3 regions of the Pseudoalteromonas sp. JSTW genome follow, and region 1 is predicted to be linked to each of the others. Evidence: predicted binding sites of a transcription regulator. Region 1 holds the regulator's gene; each other region holds the start of a gene.
The links. Region 1 encodes sigma-54, which starts transcription at its own class of promoters, with help from an activator protein. Its sites were predicted from a motif close to GTTGGCACGNNNNTNGNNT; they were not measured.
Positions count from the first base shown of each region.

Region 2: a site for sigma-54 is predicted at 1,862-1,880, ahead of GZH31_RS16965 (diacylglycerol kinase family protein). Genes of this name have one in related genera too.
Region 3: a site for sigma-54 is predicted at 2,751-2,769, ahead of GZH31_RS14500 (LiaF domain-containing protein). Genes of this name have one in related genera too.

Region 1 is NZ_CP058972.1:453,214-457,483, forward strand. Features, by position in the region: gene rapZ (RNase adapter RapZ) at 1-559, opposite strand, end outside; gene ptsN (PTS IIA-like nitrogen regulatory protein PtsN) at 560-1,012, opposite strand; gene hpf (ribosome hibernation promoting factor) at 1,016-1,303, opposite strand; gene GZH31_RS02185 (RNA polymerase factor sigma-54) at 1,330-2,826, opposite strand; gene lptB (LPS export ABC transporter ATP-binding protein) at 2,941-3,666, opposite strand; gene lptA (lipopolysaccharide transport periplasmic protein LptA) at 3,663-4,184, opposite strand; gene lptC (LPS export ABC transporter periplasmic protein LptC) at 4,174-4,270, opposite strand, start outside.
Region 2 is NZ_CP058973.1:142,248-146,517, reverse strand. Features, by position in the region: gene GZH31_RS16980 (DUF4331 domain-containing protein) at 1-378, opposite strand, end outside; gene GZH31_RS16975 (anti-sigma factor domain-containing protein) at 503-1,192, opposite strand; gene GZH31_RS16970 (sigma-70 family RNA polymerase sigma factor) at 1,189-1,719, opposite strand; gene GZH31_RS16965 (diacylglycerol kinase family protein) at 2,062-3,681, shown strand; gene GZH31_RS16960 (VF530 family DNA-binding protein) at 3,682-3,948, opposite strand; gene GZH31_RS16955 (DUF1496 domain-containing protein) at 4,005-4,270, opposite strand, start outside.
Region 3 is NZ_CP058972.1:3,212,223-3,216,492, forward strand. Features, by position in the region: gene GZH31_RS14480 (methyl-accepting chemotaxis protein) at 1-1,124, shown strand, start outside; gene GZH31_RS14485 (hypothetical protein) at 1,238-1,459, opposite strand; gene GZH31_RS14490 (YqaE/Pmp3 family membrane protein) at 1,708-1,866, opposite strand; gene GZH31_RS14495 (BON domain-containing protein) at 1,922-2,488, opposite strand; gene GZH31_RS14500 (LiaF domain-containing protein) at 2,809-3,468, shown strand.

The DNA.
Region 1 (4,270 bases):
GTAAAAAGCGAGCATCAAATACGTAATCAGCTTCTTTTGGAATGCCGTGCTTAAAGCCAAACGACATAAAAGTAATAATGAGCTTTTTGTCTTTTTTACCCAGTATTTTTTCGCGAATAGATTCGGCAAGCTGATGCACGCTGAGATCGGTCGTATCAATCATAAAATCGGCACGGGTGATCAAAACATCCAGTAATACTTTTTCTTGTTTAATCGCTAAATCAAGCGGCAGCGAGTCAATCGATAATGGGTGTAAGCGGCGAGTTTCAGAGAACCGTTTGATTAGTGTTTGATCATCACTATCTAAATAAAACAACGTGGGTTTTGCAAAGCCCGGTAAATACTCAAGAATATCGTTAAATTCTTGCTGTTCTTTCGGCAGGTTACGCACATCGATACTTACAGCAATTTTGTCGTAATTATCTGACACACTGCGTACTAACGAAGGAAGCAGGTTTACAGGAATATTATCAACGCAGTAATAGCCTAAGTCTTCAAGTACTCGTAAAGCGACTGATTTACCTGAACCAGAGCGACCGCTGATAATAATTAATTCCATTTATGCCTCTGATGCAATGACTTTAAACAGATCACTATCTGTTTTAGCACTGCGTAGCTGTTTACAAAATTCTTTGTCTTTAAGTCTATCAGCAATTGTTGATAAGGTCTTTAGATGAAGCTGACAGTCACCATCTGGTACGATGAGTGCGACAAAAATATCCACTGGACGATTATCAATTGCATCAAAATTTATAGGTGACTCACTCACAATTACAAATGCGTGTGGCTGATCTGCACCGCTCATACGACCATGTGGAATCGCAATACCTCGGCCAATACCCGTGCTGCCCAATTTTTCTCTGTTCAATAGGGCATTGAGTATATCTTGCTGAGATAAATGAGGGAGCTGCTCATGAGCCAGTTCGCTGATAAATTCGAGAATTCTTTTTTTGCTATTAAAAAGGACCGCAGCTTTGCTGCAGTCCTGGTTAGTAAGTGAACTAAGTTTCATAATTTAGTGTCGAGCTAATTTCTCTTTGTGTTTAATTACTTGACGATCAAGTTTATCGATTAACGAGTCGATGGCTGCATACATATCTTGGTGTTCAGTAGAGGCAAATAACTCGCCTCCGTTTACATGTAAAGTTGCTTCTGCTTTTTGGCTTAGTTTTTCTACATCTAGAATGACATGAACATTATTAATGTGGTCAAAATGCCTTTCTAGTTTCGCAAACTTGGTGTTTACATAGTCTCTTAATGAATCTGTGATTTCTACATGACGACCAGTTAAATTTAGTTGCATAAGCATTTTCCTTCTATGTAAAACGTCTAAATCAGACTCTTACGCTGATTCGACGGAGGTATTGCTAGAGACTCTCGATATTTTGCTATTGTCCGTCTAGCTACTTTAATTCCTTGCTCAGCCAATATATCTGCAATTTTGCTATCACTCAATGGTTTAGCTGTGTTTTCTGCGGCGATTAGCTTTTTGATTAAAGCGCGAATTGCCGTAGATGAACACTCACCCCCATTTTCAGTGCTTACATGGCTGGAGAAGAAATATTTCAACTCAAAAATTCCCCGCGGGGTATGCATGTATTTTTGTGTTGTTACTCGCGAAATTGTTGATTCATGCATTTCGACCATTTCTGCGACATCATTTAATACCATGGGTTTCATGGCCTCAGGACCATGTTCAAAGAAAGCCTGTTGTTGTTGAACAATACAGTTAGTCACTTTTAATAACGTGTCATTACGGCTTTCTAAGCTTTTAATAAACCATTTTGCTTCTTGTAAATGAGAGCGAATAAATTGGCTATCACTGCTTGATTTTACAGAACGTGACATCGCCGCATAGTGGCTATTCACTCTGATTTTCGGCATGCAGTCTGGGTTTAGTTCAACTACCCAACGGCCTTTTATTTTTTTTACGGATACATCGGGTATCACGTATTCAGACTCTTCTCTAACAATTGTATCCGCAGGCTTTGGATTTAAGCTGTGGATCAATGTCATGACTTCTTTCAGCTCACTTTCTTTAAGCTTAGTCTTTTTCATCAAAGTGCGATAGTCACGACTCGCTAATAATTCAATATGTTCTGATAACACCATTTTAGTTTCAGCTAAATAGGGGGTGTCAGCATCGAATTGGCGTAATTGAATACACAAACATTCTTGTAAACTACGGGCGCCAATACCGACAGGATCGAATAATTGGATTCTTTTTAAGACAGCTTCGACTTCATCAAGTTCGATTTCTTCTTCATCGTTATTTTGATTGAAGCTTTCAACAATGTCTTCGCAGCTTACGGTTAAAATACCCGAATCATCAATTGCCTCAACAATCGCAACGGCAATCGCTTCGTCTGTTGGGCTGAATGGAGTTAGTTGTAACTGCCACATTAGGTATTCGTGGAGAGTTTCGGTTGATGCGCCTTGGTAAATTGATTCATCTTCAGGCATTGGACCTGAGGAACTTGATGGGGCAGCACTCATGTACTCATCCCACGTAACATCCATTGCTAAGTCGTCACTTACGGTGTCTTTGTTGAGGGCATCACTGCTTTCTTGCTCGTACTCGCTCGCAGCTTCGTCAGCCGACGCGCTTAGTTGGGTATCGTCAGATTCGGCTTTTTGCTCGTTCTTGCCAATACTCTCTTCTGCATAATCTGCTTCTTCAACTTCAAGCAAAGGGTTAGAGTCTAACGCTTCTTGAATTTCTTGCTGGAGATCCAATGTACTGAGCTGCAACAAACGGATAGCCTGTTGCAGTTGTGGAGTCATTGTAAGTTGCTGGCCCATGCGCAGCTGTAATGATTGCCTCATGTATCCCTAACAATCCTTTTTAGTCTTATCAAACAATAGCACGATGCCGTTAACTATTTATTTGATTTATTGTCATTGTTATAAGTCTAGCAGATGCTCTAGTCGGTGGCGTATTTAAAGCCTGAATTGCTCGCCTAGATACACATCGCGTACAGTTTGGTCGGCTAACACATGTTCAGGTGTACCTGATGCAATTAGCTCCCCATGAGAAACAATGTAGGCTTTTTCACAAACATCAAGGGTTTCTCTCACATTGTGGTCAGTAATTAATACACCAATACCACGATTTTTTAAGTGCTCAATAATTTTCTTTATATCTAACACTGAAATAGGATCAACACCAGCAAAAGGCTCATCGAGCAAAATAAATTTAGGGTCAGCGGCCAGTGCGCGTGCTATTTCAACACGACGGCGTTCACCCCCTGACAATGCCATACCTTGGCTGTCACGAATGTGTTGAATGCTAAATTCATCAAGTAAGCTGTTAAGTGTTTCTTCGCGGCCTTGTTTATTGAGATCTTTACGGGTCTCTAAAATGGCCATTAAGTTTTGATAAACAGTCAGTTTTCTAAAAATCGATGATTCTTGTGGCAAATAGCCAATACCTAAGCGAGCGCGGCTGTGCATTGGCAATAAGGTGATGTCGTTATCATCAATGCTTATTTTACCTTTGTCACTGGGCACTAATCCCACAATCATGTAAAAGGTGGTTGTTTTACCTGCGCCATTTGGCCCAAGTAAACCGACAATGCTGCCAGCTTCTACCTCAAGGCCTACATTTTTTACAACTTGGCGACCCTTATAGCTTTTAGCTAATAGCTCTGCTTTTAGTGTGCTCATGGCTGGCCTTCATCGTTCTTTTTGTTATCAACAGGCACTAAAATAGTGTGTACACGATCGGTCGAGTTTTCATCTTTCTCGGCACTTATCAGTTGCTGTTCCATATCGTATGTAATGCTCTTGGCACTGACTTTTTGGCCTGCTTGAGTCACTTGTGCATTGCCAACGAGTGTTAATAAGCGTTTAGCAACATCGTAACGAACTTCTTCAGCACTGGCGCTCATAATAGTGCCGTCAGCTTGTTTTTCTTCAAAGTAAGCGGGCTTTCCTGTGGCAATAATTAATTCAACCGTGCCTTCAACTTCACCTGCATGTGCTTCGAGTCGATCCGCTGTAATACGACGGTTACCATGTATGATCTCGACATTATCTTCGAAGATACCAATGCCATTTTTTAGCTGACCTTCTTGGCGATCAGAGCTAATGCTGATTGGTGTGCCAGCCTGCTCAGCAGCTGCGCCAGAAAACGCAATCAATAAGCTTGGGATCAGGAGTAATTTCTTAAGTTTATTGGTCATAGTATATGGTTCGTGTATGGTTAGTTAACTCAACAATTTCGGCTTTTAAATCGGCTTTTAAACCTTTACCGGTAATTTTTAAATTC
Region 2 (4,270 bases), on a different replicon from region 1:
TTGATTGCCTTCTGGGCCGACTGTTAAAGCAACACCCATGTTGTCATTAGGTAACATGCTTTTGAAATTAAAAGCAAAGGTCATATCTTCTACAGCATCGCCGTCATTATCAATATGAATGCTGTAGGTTGCATCTGGGTCCATTGCAAAATAATTTGGACCGCCGTAAGCATCTTGAAGTGGAATATAGTTTGCGATGAACGTGACATAATCGCCACGGCCTTCTTCGTAACTATTAAACGCGTAAAAGTCTGTTGAGTCTAATGTTGGGAAGCGTGTAATGTTCGGTGCTTCTCGGTGACTAGATGCCTCTGTAGGCAAGCTGAACAGGGTACTACATACTACAATAGCAATTAGAGATGGAGTTACGTTCTTCATGACTTTTTCCTTAGTTTTTAAATTAAGTCATAGTGAAATACGGGCGAAGAATTTAATTGGATGCAATAATTTGAAAATTTTTTAACAAAAATGCAAAAAGCCGTGCAATGCACGGCTTTTAGATTTAAAGAATAACCAATTCGGTGGTGTATAAGACCTCGGTTGGGGAGCCATTAGGCGATCCTCCCAAGGGTTCTAAGCTAACAGCCAGGAGTGCAATGTCATTCGCATTAAATTGGGCATTTTTAGGTAGCTCAATTCGGCCTGACTTGGGCAGTAGACCTAAGGATATGGGCGCTTCTTGCCCTTTTAAAATCATCCATAACTCATAATCTTTGTCTGTGCGTGGTATAAGTGCTGTCGATGCTTTAATTGCAAGGCTGTCGTCTTGGACATCAATAAACCAAAGTGCAGATTCGGCTTGATTCTTAAAAAGTGCAATTTGTTGCGCTTGCGATGTAACCGACTCATGAGGCTGCCAAATAATAAGCGCAAGGACAATACTCGCAGCGGTGGCAATAAGCGACCATGCTTGTAGTATCGTTGAGCGTGGCTTTTTGGTTTTTAATTGCAAAGGCACAACGTTGGGGTCGATACGACTGGCAATTTTTTCCCATACGGCTTCATCGGGTGGCACAGACTCAATTGAACTTGCTAAGTTATTGAGATGTTGCTCCCACATCCATGTTGCTTCTCTTGCACGGGTAGAGGTTAACATTAAACGAGCAAAACGGTCGCGAGCGGGGCCTCTTAATGTCCCAAGAACATACTCGGCTGCTAACATATCAATAAGTGTTTGGTTTTCATAATTCATAACGTTAGGCACCTTTGTAGTTGTTGTAACCCACGTCTGATCCAGCTTTTAACTGTGCCAAGAGGGGATGCAATGTGATCAACAAGCTCGTGATGAGTCAACCCTTTATAATAAGCCAAGTGAATTACTTGTCTTTGCTGTGGATCAAGTTGTTCGATACAGTCGACCAACTTTGAATCATCTTCGTAAGCAACTTGAATAGACGTTAAATCTTCTTGTTCTTGCTCATCAGTTAAGCTCTGTTCTTTACGCACTTTGTGGTGGCGTAATAAATCGAGGCAACGGTATCTGACTATGCTTATCATCCATGACATAACTGCCCCTTTTGATACTTGATAGTCACTGGCATTGTGCCAAATTTTTACAAAGGCATCTTGCAATACTTCTTCAGCCTGAGCCCGATTACCCAGCATTTTTAAGCTAATGGCAAATAACTTAGCGCTAGTTGATTTGTACAAACTTGCGAAGGCATTTTTGTCACCTTTCGCTGTTGCACTCAGTAACGCTAATAGTTGATCGTTGTCCATAAAGTTCCTGTTTTTCTTGTTGTATAGAAGTAACGGTTTACTCACCGGTTTAGATGCACGAAACATTATTTTTAGAAAAAAGGATGTGAAATCAATGTTAACCCACCTCTTTTCTATTAATTAGGTTAGCAGGGATGTGCTTATTGGCAAATTTATAGGTTTCAAGTTATTCATAATGTGTAAGTTATTCATATGTTATTGAAAAAATGTCCTAAACTTATTTATATATAAATAGTAAATCTGCTAAGTTATTGATTTAAGGTATATCAAAAGGCGTGGTGTACTTTAAACTCTGGAGTGAAACTTGCTATGTATAAATAATTACAATAACAAGGAGTGATTATGTGGGCAGCATCAACCTATTTAGTTTTAGCCGTAGCGTTTATTATTGCTGCGTTGCGTGTAGATACGGTGTACTTTGCGCTATTTTTTTATTGGACAGCGCTTTCATTATTATTAGTGAGCGCGGCTTATTTTTTTGATATCGCGCGAATATTCCGTAAACGTGAAAATGGCATTATTCCCATGTATATACGGTGGGCGTTTATTCCATTTTTACTTGGCGCACAACTTTATAACGCGTGGTCTAGAAAACACGATAAAGTGCCGCCACTTCAACAAATAAACGAGCATTTGTTTTTGGCTTGTCGATTATTTCCATCTGACATAGACAGTATGAAAGAAATGGGGATCACAGCCGTTTTAGATGTAACCTGTGAGTTTGATGGCTTAGAATGGTCGTCTACTCAAGAAAATATCCGTTATCTAAATATTCCAGTACTTGATCACAGCGTGCCAACCCGCGCACAATTAAATCAAGCCATTAATTGGATACATCATCAGATTAAAGAAGACAGACGCGTTGTAGTGCATTGTGCATTAGGACGTGGTCGTTCCGTATTTGTCATGGCTGCTTATTTATTGAGTCAAAACAAAGATGCAGATGTGCACACGATACTTGAGCAAATTAAAGAAACACGTGAGACTGCAAATCTTAATAAACGTCAATTACGTCATTTAATAAGACGTCATAAAGCCGGTGATTTATTAATTAAAAATAAAGCTGTACTTATTGCTAACCCTGTATCGGGCACGAAATTATGGGAATCTAAAAATAAACAAATTACCGCCCGTTTATCACAGTACTACGATTTAACAGTACACACGACAACGGCCGAAATTAGTGGCATTGATTTAGCAAAAGAGGCCATTAAATCACAGCCCGATGTAATCATTGCATGTGGGGGAGATGGCACTGTGACAGAGGTTGCAAGTGTGTTAGTTGATACCCCCTGTAAATTAGGGATCATTCCATTAGGTACAGCAAATGCGTTAGCGCATGTTTTAATGGGCATTCGGTCAAAAATAATTCCTGTCGAACAAGCCTGTGAGCTCATTATTGAAGGGCAGGCGAGTCGTATTGATACCGCACTGTGTAATGGCGAACGTATGCTATTGCTTGTAGGGATAGGTTTTGAGCAAAAGATGATAGAAAAAGCGCATCGTGATGCAAAAAATGAATCGGGGCAATTGGCCTATTTACAAGGTTTTTGGCACGCGCTCGGCGAGCATGAAGCTCAAGATTACACCGTAAAACTTGATAACAATGAACCGCAGTCAATTCATACCACAAGCCTGATTATCGCCAACGCAGCACCATTCACCACCTTGTTAGCGCAATCAGCAGGGCAGCCCGACCATAAAGATGGGTTACTAGATGTTAATTGGCTTACCCCAAGTGCAGACTCGAAAGCCAGTACCTTGAGTATTGCTGAGTTGGTTTTTTCGAGCATTACTCAGACAAGTTTTGCAATTAACAGCCATCACACAAATGCTATGCGTGTCTGTGTTACGGCAGAAAATGAATTAAGCTATGTAATTGATGGCGAGGTGAAAACAGCTGATGAAATCGTTGTAGAAATATCACCGAAATCGCTTTCGGTGATAATGGCAGAAGAATAATTATTTTTTAATGCTTTTCCACTGGAAAGTTGCCATATCGTCCTCTTGGGTATTGAAAAACGTATCGACATAAAGTTGCTCTACTTTTTCACGTGCCCAGGGCGTTTTACGTAAAAATTTTAAACTTGATTTTACACTGGGATCATTTTGAAAGCAGCGAACATCGACATGCGCAGCGAGGCCTTCCCAGCCAAATTTTTCTTGTAGCTTAGTGACGATATCGGCAAGTTTTACGCCATGCAAAGGATTATTAGGTTGATTATCCATACTAAATCTTAGGTTACTTATTACCGCGCAATAGTAACCTATCTCGTCACTAGATGCTAATTGACACGAATTGTTTTCGCCTGCTTAGGGTAAATAATATCGCCGTTTTCATTCAATCGATACCACATGAGATCACTATTAGACAGATGGTCTGTTTTTGTAGCGCATATAAGCATGCTGTTCGCGACAGCAATAATCGCACCCTCGGTATAGCGTTTATTTTCATACCAGCATACCTTTGCGTTGGTTAATGCACTGTCGCCATCTAGCACCACTAACGGAGTGTCTTTCGCTGTTGCTATATGAGAAAACACTAAAAAAA
Region 3 (4,270 bases), 880 kb from region 1:
GGTATGTGGGTATTTTAATACCAACCAGCATGATCGAAGAGCCAGTACATGATGCAGTCATGACAACAACGACCTCTGTGATCATCATTTTAGCGATTATTATTGCGATGATCTTCTGGGCTACGCAAATGATCACTAAACCACTGACAAAACTTACTTATATCATGCGTGATATTGCTTCAGGTGATGGTGATTTAACCCAAAAAATCGAAATAAAGAGTCAAGATGAAGTTGGTCAGCTCGCTCACCACATGAATACCTTTATCGATAAATTACGTGCCATGATGCTTAATACAGCAGCCCAAGCTGAGCAGTTAAGCCAAGCGGCTTCACAGCTTAAAATCGTCTCTAAAAAAACCAACGACGAAATTCAGCAAGAAAAGCAACAAGTTGACAGTGTTAGCGCCGCAGTAACAGAAATGGCCTCTACGGTACTCGAAATTTCGCGAAATGCGCAACACACCAACAATGCAGCCGAAGAAGTGCAAAGCATTACAGCCGATGGCACCAAGCGTTCAACGCAGGCGCAATCGGTGATGACCGCACTTGCCAGCCACATCGGTGAGGCATCTAAAGTTGTTGCTGGGCTTGAGCAAGAAAGCGGCAATATTGGCGCTGTTGTCGATGTAATCAACTCAATTGCAGAACAAACCAATTTACTGGCACTCAATGCAGCCATTGAAGCGGCGCGTGCAGGTGAGCAAGGGCGAGGCTTTGCGGTGGTTGCTGATGAGGTACGCTCACTGGCAAGTCGTACACAAGAGTCGACCGATGATATTCGTAATATGATCACGCGTTTACAGCAAATAGCTCAAAAAGCATCCACCATGATGCAGCAGGGTCAAGAGCGTGCAGAAGGCTCTGTAGAGCAAACTCAAATTGTACTGCAAGCTCTGCAAGATATTGCAGGCTCAGTGACGAATGTACAAGACCAGAGTCATCAAATTGCGACCTCAACTGAGCAACAAACGGTGGTTGCTGAGGACATTAACAATAGCCTCGCGGCAATTAACCATTTAGTTAATAGTACAGCAGATCATGCACATGAGTTAGCAGACGAAGCACGCGATCTCAATGAGCTAGCTATTTCACTTAATAAAACAGTTAATCAATTTAAGTTGTGATTAGTCATTGAATTGTTCTAGGTGTGTGTTCTTGCTACTTATTATAAGTAACAAATCAGGCACCATGCAGTCGTTAATAAGAAATTTTTAACGCTGCAAACGACAGGTTTAAATCATTCACACTGATTTGAATTGGTATTGAGATAGATTGCAGATGTAATTAAAAACCCGATGTCACCTGAAGATGACATCGGGTTTTTATCGTCAGCCTTCCTTGTTACCTGTGGCGTAACCGCTTTAGTAAGTTCCATAAATAGTTGCCACTGTTGCTCATTCCATGTAGCAACTCCCTTGTTGTTCAGTCCGTGTAATAATTGCGCTTGTACTTGTTCCATTTTGTCACCTCCTTACGCTAGCTTCATCCATATTTGGCTCCTAGCCTAAACCAAAATCCTTGGTGTTTATCCTTTCACTTTATCCATAAAGCGTTGCCATTGTGCGCTTGTCCATAACGCCTTGTTACTTCCTTGCTGTCCTTTGTGCTGTGTTACATTTTCCATACTGTAAATCTCCTTGCAGTGTTGTCATCCATTATTACGTGTGCATTTCCTTGCCGTAAACTCATTCCTTTGAACCGTGATTATTATCGCTTACCGATAATATACACAGCATGAATCAAACCTGGAATGTACCCTAATAAGGTTAAAATAATATTAATCCAGAATTGTGCCCCCAAACCTACCTGTAAAAATACGCCAAGAGGCGGAATTAAAACCGAGAAAATAATGCGTATTAAATCCATAACTCACTCCTTGAAAAAGATAAGCCCAGCCAAAGCTGGGCTATAGGGCGTGCTATTATTCAGCAACAATCTTAAGTTCATCGATGACTTTACGCACATCTTCAGCATTTTCAGCAATGCTCACTGCTAATTGCTTTTCTGCATCTGACTTAACCGTACCTTTTAGTGTAACAACGCCTTTATCTGTATCGACATCAATATCAGTGCCGCCTACTTCAGAGTTAAATAAATAACGTGTGGTGATCACTGTACTGATCTTCGCATCAGTTAAGTCACTTTCTACTGAGTCACCTTTATCTGCACTCGCTGCCTTAGACTTCATGTTTTTCACAACCGTTAATTTATTATCAACAGCAGTTACTCCGTCTAGGCTAAGTACAAGCTCTTCGGCTAACTCTTTGTCTAATTCACTATCAACTTTACCGGTTAATACAACTTTGCCGTTTTTTACGTCTGTGTTGATATCAAAATTATTTAGGTTAGTGTTCATAAGAAGCACAGTTTCTGCCTTACCATCAATCCAAGCATCTTTACTTTCATTTTCCCAGTTGCTTGCCTGAGCACTCATACTTGTTGCACCAATTACTAACGCAGCAATCATAGTCTTGTTGAATGTATTCATAATCTTTCTCCTTTTGATTAAAGACGAGATAACTAATGCGACTTCGATGCCAAATTTTTATTTTTATATTATTCAATAAGTTAAATCGATATTCAGCCATGATTTATATTCGTTTCGGTAATTATTTACAGACAATTCGGTAAGAAGTTCACTCTGTTATAAAAATGACTAATTAATTGTCAATCTTATTAATCTATGGTTAATTTAACGAATGAAAGCCCACATCAAAAAACATAAACCAATGAATATTAATAAAATAATTTTTGGCCTACACTTTGCTTTGTGATTAACATAACTTTAAAACTCAACAGGGAATTATCATGGCCGTCAAACTCGAAGATCGCCCCATCGAGCAAGTAAGAGAAGAAGTAATCGATCAACTTATCTATAACTACAGTCATGCAGTTATTTCAGCAGAAGCATTTGAACGAAGACTAGACCAAGCAATGGAAGCCACCAGCAATGAAGTGTTAATTGAGCTGGTTTCTGACTTAGAGTTAACAGCAGATATTGACTACAAGTCACATAAACACGCGCAGTTTAAACCTCACTATGCACATGGTAGCGATGCAGAAAGCCTGCAACTACGCAGTATTTTAGGTTCCAACGAGCGCAGCGGCCAATGGCTAGTCCCGAAAGAAATTCACCTAACGAACTGTTTAGGCTCAATTGAATTAGACTTTAGTGAAGCCGTTTTTCAGCACCAGCATGTCACCATCTACGTAAACTGTATTTTAGGCAGCGACGAAATCTACGTGCCAGAGCATGTGAATGTAGTGTCAAAATTGTTTAGTGTGGTTGGTAGCGTTGAAAATAAATCGGTTGCACTCAATAAAGGGCAAGGCCCCACAATTACGATTGAAGGTAATGTTTGGCTAGGCTCAGTAGAGATTAAAGTCAAACGCACCATGAAAGAAAAGTTCATCAGCTTTGCCAACAGCCTAAAAGCCAGTTGGAAAGAAATGAATAGAGTGCAATGACGAAATACGAGTTGCGAAACCCCTTCGCGCACAATAAATTTCACGCCTACCTTAAACCGTAGGCGTTATGTTTACATGGCACGTTTGCACAGCAACGTCTTTTATAAAATTCACGGCTAAAGCCCCTCCTACAAGTGATATACACTACATGTGGGAGGCGTTTTAACTATACAAGCTCGCATCTCGCTTTTCGTACTTCGTTGCTTACAACCCTTTCACGGCTAAAGCCCCTCCTACAAGTGATACACATTTCACACGTGGGAGGCGTTTTAACGCCGAAAAAGCGAACCTTTTCAGCGACATTAAACACCCTTCACGGTTTAGCTCGCATCTCGTACTTCGTAACTCGTTACTTATAACCCCTTCGCGCGAAATAAATTTCACGCCTACCTTAAACCGTAGGCGTTATGCTTGCATGGCGCGTTTGCGCAGCAACGTCTCTTTATAAAATTCACGGCTAAAGCCCCTCCTACAAGTGATACACATTTCACACGTGGGAGGCGTTTTAACGCCGAAAAAGCAAACCTTTTAAGCGACATTAAACACCCTTCACGGTTTAGCTCACATCTCGTACTTCGTAACTCGTTGCTTACAACCCCTTCGCGCGAAATAAATTTCACGCCTACATTAAACCGTAGGCCTTATGCTTGCATGGCGCGTTTGCGCAGCAACGTCTTTTATAAAATTCGCGGCTAAAGCCCCTCCTACAAGTGACACACATCTCACACGTGGGAGGCGTTTTAACTATACAAGCTCGCATCTCGCTTTTCGCAGCTCGTTGCTTACAACCTCTTCACGCGAA